3 regions of the Streptomyces sp. NPDC048606 genome follow, and region 2 is predicted to be linked to each of the others. Evidence: riboswitches for the same ligand, from Rfam matches in the RefSeq annotation. Region 2 holds a riboswitch; each other region holds the start of a gene.
What was found. A riboswitch is a leader RNA that binds a small molecule or an ion and turns the genes downstream of it on or off. The one in region 2 is predicted to bind thiamine pyrophosphate.

Region 1 (2,258 bases), on a different contig from region 2:
GTGGTCGCGGCCGATCCGGATGGCCGCCCGGTACAGGGCGCGGGGCCCCATCTCCGAGTCGGCCTGGTGCAGCTCCCACACGGCCGAGGTCTGGGTGACGGTCACGTCGTCGAGCACGCCGAGCGAACCGATGATCACGCCCGCGAGCAGCAAACCGCTCATGTCGATGTTCGGGTACAGCCCGTGGATCAGGCCGGTGTTGTCGTCCGTGTTGCCGCTGAGGAACGCCCAGTCGATGAACAGCGAGCCCAGCAGTCCGATCAACAGCAGCGAGACCAGGGTGCCGAGCACGGCCACCGAGGTGCGCGCCGTCAGGCCGTGGCACATGTAGAGGGCGATCAGCATGATCGCGCTGGCCCCGACCACCGCGACCAGCAGGGGATTCGATCCCTGGAGGATCGCCGGGAGGATGAAGAGGGTCAGGATCGCGAAGCTCACCACGAGCGCGATCAGGGCGAACAGCCCGCGCATGCGACCCACGACGACGACCGCGACGGCGAAGATGCCGGCCAGCAGGGCCATCGGGAACTTACGGTTCAGGTCGACCACGGAGTACTGGAGGTCGCGCGGCGCGTTGGGGGCGTAGGCGACGACCACCTCCTGACCGTTCGCCAACTGCCGTGGCGCGCCCGGCTGGACGATCTCGAAGAAGGCGCGTCCCTTGTCCGGCCCGGTGCCGACCTCGATGGTGGCCTTCTTGCAGTCGCCGGTCTGCGAGGCCACGGCCTCGCGCCCTTCGGGTGTGGAGGTGTCACCGGTTGGAGGTACCTGCGCGGCGTTGACGGATTTGCAGTCGACGCTCACCAGAGCGACGACCTTGCCCTGCTGGGTCTGGCGGTCGAAGCCCACCCCGGTGCGCTCGTGCGCCGGCGCGCCCCCGGGCCAGAGGACGGCCATGCCGACGAAGACGGCGACGGCGAAGGGGATCAGTACGGCGGCGATGACCTTGCGCAGGTGCAGGGATACGGGCGCGGCCGGACCGTGGCCGTGACTGTGGCCGTGCCCGCCGTGACCGTGTCCGTGACCGCCGGGTGCGGGTGCGGGTGGGTGGCCGTGGCCGTGGCCGCCGGGCGCGTGGCCGTGGGACGGGTCGTGTGGATGACCGTGGGAAGGGCCGTGGTGGGAACCGGCCGCCGGCCCCGGCGAGGCGTGCTCGTGGCCGGCGGGGCCCAGGGGATCTGTGGGCTCGTGTGGGGGCTGCGGCGAGGACGTCACCGGCTGATCATCGCAAGAGATGAGGGGGCCCACTGTTCAGCACGCCACAGATGACGCTAGCGTGGGGGCACCTTTGCACAACGCGGGAGCTCGGAGCACCGGGCTGAGAGGGCGCTGATCACCGTACGCGCAGGACATGCGTACGGGAAGAGGCTGCGTCGACCGCCGAACCTGTTACCGGGTAATGCCGGCGTAGGGAGATCAGGTCTCATGACCATTCAGGACGCACGCACGCCTGCCGTCAGCCAGGACACCGACGGCCAGACCGAGCGCCAGCCCGGCTGGCACAAGGGATACCTGGCGGGCTCCCGCCCCGACATCCGGGTGCCGGTCCGCCAGGTCCACCTCACCAACGGCAAGGACGTGACGCTCTACGACACGTCCGGTCCGTACACCGATCCGCAGATCGACACCGACGTCCGCCGGGGGCTCGCGCCGCTGCGCGAGAACTGGATCATCGGGCGCGGTGACACCGAGGAGTACGCGGGACGCCCCGTGCGCCCCGAGGACGACGGCATCAAGCACACCTCGCCGCGCGGTGGCCTCAAGAACCTCGACGCGGTCTTCCCCGGTCGGCCGCGCCTGCCCCGCCGGGGCCGCGGCGGCGCCGCCGTCACCCAGCTCGCGTACGCCCGCCGCGGTGAGATCACCCCGGAGATGGAGTACGTCGCGATCCGCGAGAACGTCTCCCCCGAGGTCGTCCGCGAGGAGATCGCCGCAGGCCGCGCCGTGCTGCCCGCGAACGTGAACCACCCCGAGATCGAGCCGATGATCATCGGCAAGCGGTTCCTGGTGAAGGTCAACGCCAACATCGGCAACTCCGCGGTCACCTCCTCCATCGAGGAGGAGGTCGACAAGATGACCTGGGCGACCAAGTGGGGCGCCGACACGGTCATGGACCTCTCGACCGGGCGCAACATCCACACCACGCGCGAGTGGGTCCTGCGCAACTCCCCCGTGCCGATCGGCACCGTGCCGCTCTACCAGGCGCTGGAGAAGGTCGACGGCCGTGCCGAGGAGCTGACCTGGGAGATCTACAAGGA
Region 2 (2,258 bases):
TACTTCGCCCGCTACGCGCACGACCCGGCCGAGTGGACCGACATCCCGGCCGCCTCGCGCGAGAAGCTCCGCGAGGAGCTGCTGCCGGACCTGATGAACGTGGTGCGGCACATCAGCTGCGACAACGACACCACCCGCAAGACGCTGTGGAAGCTGCACGACGGCACCCTCGTGGAGTCCGTGCTGATGCGCTATCCCGACCGGGTGACGATGTGCATCTCCTCGCAGGCCGGCTGCGGCATGAACTGCCCGTTCTGCGCCACCGGCCAGGCGGGGCTCGACCGCAACCTGTCGACCGCCGAGATCGTCCACCAGATCGTCGACGGCATGCGCGCCCTGCGCGACGGCGAGGTCCCGGGCGGTCCGGCCCGCCTGTCCAACATCGTCTTCATGGGCATGGGCGAGCCGCTCGCCAACTACAAGCGCGTCGTCGGCGCCATCCGCCGGCTCACCGACCCGGAGCCCGACGGCCTGGGCCTGTCGCAGCGCGGCATCACCGTCTCCACCGTGGGCCTGGTCCCGGCCATGCTGCGCTTCGCCGACGAGGGCTTCAAGTGCCGCCTCGCGGTGTCGCTGCACGCCCCGGACGACGAGCTGCGCGACACCCTCGTCCCCGTGAACACCCGCTGGAAGGTCCGCGAGGTCCTCGACGCGGCCTGGGAGTACGCGGAGAAGTCCGGCCGCCGCATCTCCATCGAGTACGCCCTGATCCGCGACATCAACGACCAGGCCTGGCGCGGCGACCTCCTCGGCCGACTGCTCAAGGGCAAGCGCGTACATGTCAACCTGATCCCGCTGAACCCGACCCCGGGTTCGAAGTGGACCGCCTCGCGCCCCGAGGACGAGAAGGCCTTCGTGGAGGCCATCGCCCGCCACGGCGTGCCGGTGACCGTCCGCGACACCCGCGGTCAGGAGATCGACGGCGCCTGCGGTCAGCTCGCGGCCTCGGAGCGCTGATTTTCGGCCGCGAAGGCGCACTATCGGCCACGGGGTACCCTGTGGCCGAACCAATTTCATATTCCGACAGGGGAGCGCCACAGCGCTGAGAGTGCGGTAACCGTCATCCGCAGACCCTCTGAACCTCGCCCCGGTCATTCGGGGTAGGAAGTTCGGTCATCACTCAAGCTGTTGCGCCCTGCCCGGCGTCCGCTCCACGAGAGCGCCGGGCAGGGCCGCGTCTTCTCCTGGTCATCCAGGAGGAATACACCAGTGAGCACCAACAGGAAGATCGCGGGCGCCCTGCTCGCGGGCGCCCTCGGCGTCACCACCCTCAGCGCCTGCGGCGGCGGCGAGGCCAAGGACAAGTCGGCCGGCGCGAGCGACGCCCCGAAGTCCAAGACGGTCACGCTCGTCTCCCACGACTCCTTCAACGTCTCCGACGCGGTCCTGAAGGACTTCGAGCAGCAGAGCGGCTACACCGTCAAGGTCCTGAAGTCCGGGGACGCGGGCGCCGCCCTCAACCAGGAGATCCTCACCAAGGGCTCGCCGCGCGGCGACGTCTTCTTCGGCGTGGACAACACCCTGCTCTCGCGCGCCCTCGAAAACGGCATCTTCAACGCCTACGAGGCCAAGGGCCTGGACGCCGTGGCCTCCGAGTACGTGCTCGACAAGGGCCACCGCGTCACCCCGATCGACTCCGGTGACGTCTGCGTCAACTACGACAAGGCCTACTTCGCCGACAAGAAGATCGCCCCGCCGCAGACGCTGGACGACCTGATCAAGCCCGAGTACAAGAACCTGCTGGTCACCGAGAACGCCGCGACCTCCTCGCCCGGACTCGGTTTCCTCCTCGCCACCGTCGGCAAGTACGGCGAGGACGGCTGGAAGGACTACTGGAGCAAGCTCAAGGACAACGGCGTCGAGGTCGTCGACGGCTGGGAGCAGGCCTACAACGAGCGCTTCTCCGGTTCCGCCGGCGGCAAGAAGGCCAAGGGCGACCGCCCGCTGGTCGTCTCCTACGCCTCCAGCCCGCCGGTCGAGGTCATCTACGCCGAGCCGCAGCCGGCCGAGGCCCCCACGGGCGTCGCCACCGGGACCTGCTTCCGCCAGATCGAGTTCGCGGGCCTGCTGAAGGGCGCGAAGAACGAGGCGGGCGGCAAGGCCCTCATCGACTTCCTGGTCGGCAAGAAGTTCCAGGAGGACATGCCGCTCAACATGTTCGTGAACCCGGTCCTCAAGGGCGCGGCCCTGCCCGAGGCCTTCACGAAGCACGGCGTGGTCATCGAGAAGCCGGAGACGGTCGCCCCCGACGAGATCGC
Region 3 (2,258 bases), on a different contig from region 2:
GGGCCCCGCCGGTGCCCATGATGAGGCGGGAGGTGAAGGTCCGGCCGCCGAGGGAGAAGACGTCGTCCGCCATCGTGATCAACCTCCCTGTACCGCGGTGAGGACCTCGACCCGGTCGCCGTCGCCCACCTCGGTGAGCGACCACTGCCCGCGCGGGACGACGGTCTCGTTGAGGGCGGCGGCGACGCCCGAGGGCGCCGTGCTCAGGGTGGCGACCACCGCGTCGAGCGTGGTGCCGGCCGCGATCTCGCGCGGCTCGCCGTTGACGGAGATGGTCATGCGTAGGACTCCTGACGCGTGGAGGAGAAGCGGCGCGGGGTGAAGGGGCGGGCGATCTCCGGGACGACCCCGGTGGTCAGCAGCTCGGCCATCACGTCGCCGGTGAGCGGGGTCAGCAGCACCCCGTTGCGGTAGTGCCCGGTGGCCAGGTGCAGGCCCGGCAGGTCGGTCGGGCCGAGCAGCGGCGCGTTGTCCGGGGAGCCGGGGCGCAGGCCGGCGCGGGTCTCGGTGAGGGGGAGTTCGGTGATGCCGGGGACGAGTTCGTGGGCGTCGCGCAGCAGCTCGTACACCCCGCCGGCGGTGACGGTGGTGTCCCAGCCGAGTTCCTCGCTGGTGGCGCCGACGACGAGTTCGCCGTTCTCGCGCGGGACGAGGTAGATGTGGCTGCCGCGGACGACCGCCCGGACGGTCCGCGACAGGAACGGCGCGTACGGGGCCGGCACCGACAGGCGCAGCACCTGTCCCTTCACCGGGCGCACCGGCACCGCCACCTCCGGCGGTACGCCGGCCAGCCGCGAGCTGAGCGAGCCCGCCGCCAGGACCACCTGGTCGGCGCGCAGGGGCGTACCGTCCTCCAGCTCGGCGCCCACCGCCCGGTCGGCGCCGGTCAGCAGGCGGACCGCGCGGGCGCGGTGGACGGTGACGCCGGCCCGTTCGCAGGCGGCGAGCAGGGCGGCCGCCAGCCGGCGCGGGTCCACCTGGTGGTCGCCGTCGACACGGAGCCCACCGCGGACGCCCGGGGCCAGCATCGGCTCCAGTCGGCGGCACTCGCGGCCGGTGAGCCACTCGGACTCCAGTCCGCAGCGGCGCTGGAGGGCGTGCAGTTCCCGCAGGTGGAGGCGGTCGTCGGCGTCGAGGGCCACGGCCAGGGTGCCGCAGGCGCGGTAGCCGAGGTCCATGCCGCCGCTGGCTTCGGTGAGTTCGGCGGCGAAGTGGGGGTAGCGCTCGGCGGAGGCCACGTTGAGCCCGAGGAGGGTTTCCTCGCCGTAGTGCAGTTCGGTGACGGCGGCGAGCATGCCGGCCGCGACCCGGGCGGCGCCGCCGCCGGGGTCCGGGTCGGCGAGCGCGACGCGCAGTCCGGCGCGGGCGGCCCGCCAGGCGGTGACCAGGCCGATGATCCCGCCCCCGATGACGAGGACGTCCGACCCCCGGTCCGCCGGGGTGGTGGAGGTCGTGGAGGTCGTGGGGGATCCGGGGGATCCCTTCGGAGATGAGTGCATGGGCGTCCAGCCCCTCCCTTCGCCGGCATGACCCGGATCAGGTTCGTACGGTCGGAGGCCGGCCAGCCTCCCTCTCAGCCCGGTGCGCCCGGACTCCCGCGATAGGTACGGTGGCCAGACTAACCCCGTGGCCGGCGGCGGGTAAGGCTGCCTCCCCGGGGCCCGCGCGCAGTCGGCTCCCCGCCCCCTGTTCCTGACGAGTCGTCAGTTCATTAGGGTGGGCACGTGAGCGAGCAGACGCATACGCAGGCGCGGGCACGGACGTCGACGGAAGCCGCCCCACGACCGCCGGAGCCCGGCGTCGTCGTGGTCGGGGCCGGCATGGCCGGGGTGCAGACGGCGGTCGCCTTGCGGGAACAGGGCTTCACCGGCCCCGTGACCCTGCTGGGCGCCGAACCCCACCAGCCCTACGACCGGCCCCCGCTGTCCAAGGCGGTCCTCCTCGGCAAGGCCGAGGACTCCGCGTTCGACGTGGACTTCGAGGCGCTCCGGATCGATCTGCGACTGGGAACCGAGGTCACCGGACTGCGCGCCGCCGACCACATGGTGGACACCGAGTCCGGCCCGGTCCCCTACGAGGTCCTCGTCCTGGCCACCGGCGCTCAGCCGCTGACCCTGCCCGGCTCCGAGGGCGTGCCGGGCGTCCACCTCCTGCGCACCCTCGACGACGCCGCCCGGCTGCGCCCCGTACTGGCCGAGGCCCCCGCCACCGTCGTCGTCGGCGCCGGCTGGATCGGCGCCGAGTTCGCCACCGCCGCC

Region 1: it holds a riboswitch for thiamine pyrophosphate, as region 2 does, so the genes downstream of both, thiC (phosphomethylpyrimidine synthase ThiC) here and AB0D01_RS21350 (thiamine ABC transporter substrate-binding protein) in region 2, are expected to answer to the same signal.
Region 3: it holds a riboswitch for thiamine pyrophosphate, as region 2 does, so the genes downstream of both, thiO (glycine oxidase ThiO) here and AB0D01_RS21350 (thiamine ABC transporter substrate-binding protein) in region 2, are expected to answer to the same signal.

What each region holds. Positions count from the first base shown of each region.
Region 1 is NZ_JBEZIB010000003.1:70,675-72,932, reverse strand. It holds gene AB0D01_RS04425 (YibE/F family protein) at 1-1,215, opposite strand, end outside; TPP riboswitch at 1,288-1,431, shown strand; gene thiC (phosphomethylpyrimidine synthase ThiC) at 1,426-2,258, shown strand, end outside.
Region 2 is NZ_JBEZIB010000019.1:81,415-83,672, reverse strand. It holds gene rlmN (23S rRNA (adenine(2503)-C(2))-methyltransferase RlmN) at 1-957, shown strand, start outside; TPP riboswitch at 1,016-1,125, shown strand; gene AB0D01_RS21350 (thiamine ABC transporter substrate-binding protein) at 1,210-2,258, shown strand, end outside.
Region 3 is NZ_JBEZIB010000017.1:36,559-38,816, reverse strand. It holds gene AB0D01_RS19575 (thiazole synthase) at 1-73, opposite strand, end outside; gene thiS (sulfur carrier protein ThiS) at 79-279, opposite strand; gene thiO (glycine oxidase ThiO) at 276-1,499, opposite strand; TPP riboswitch at 1,497-1,609, opposite strand; gene AB0D01_RS19560 (FAD-dependent oxidoreductase) at 1,821-2,258, shown strand, end outside.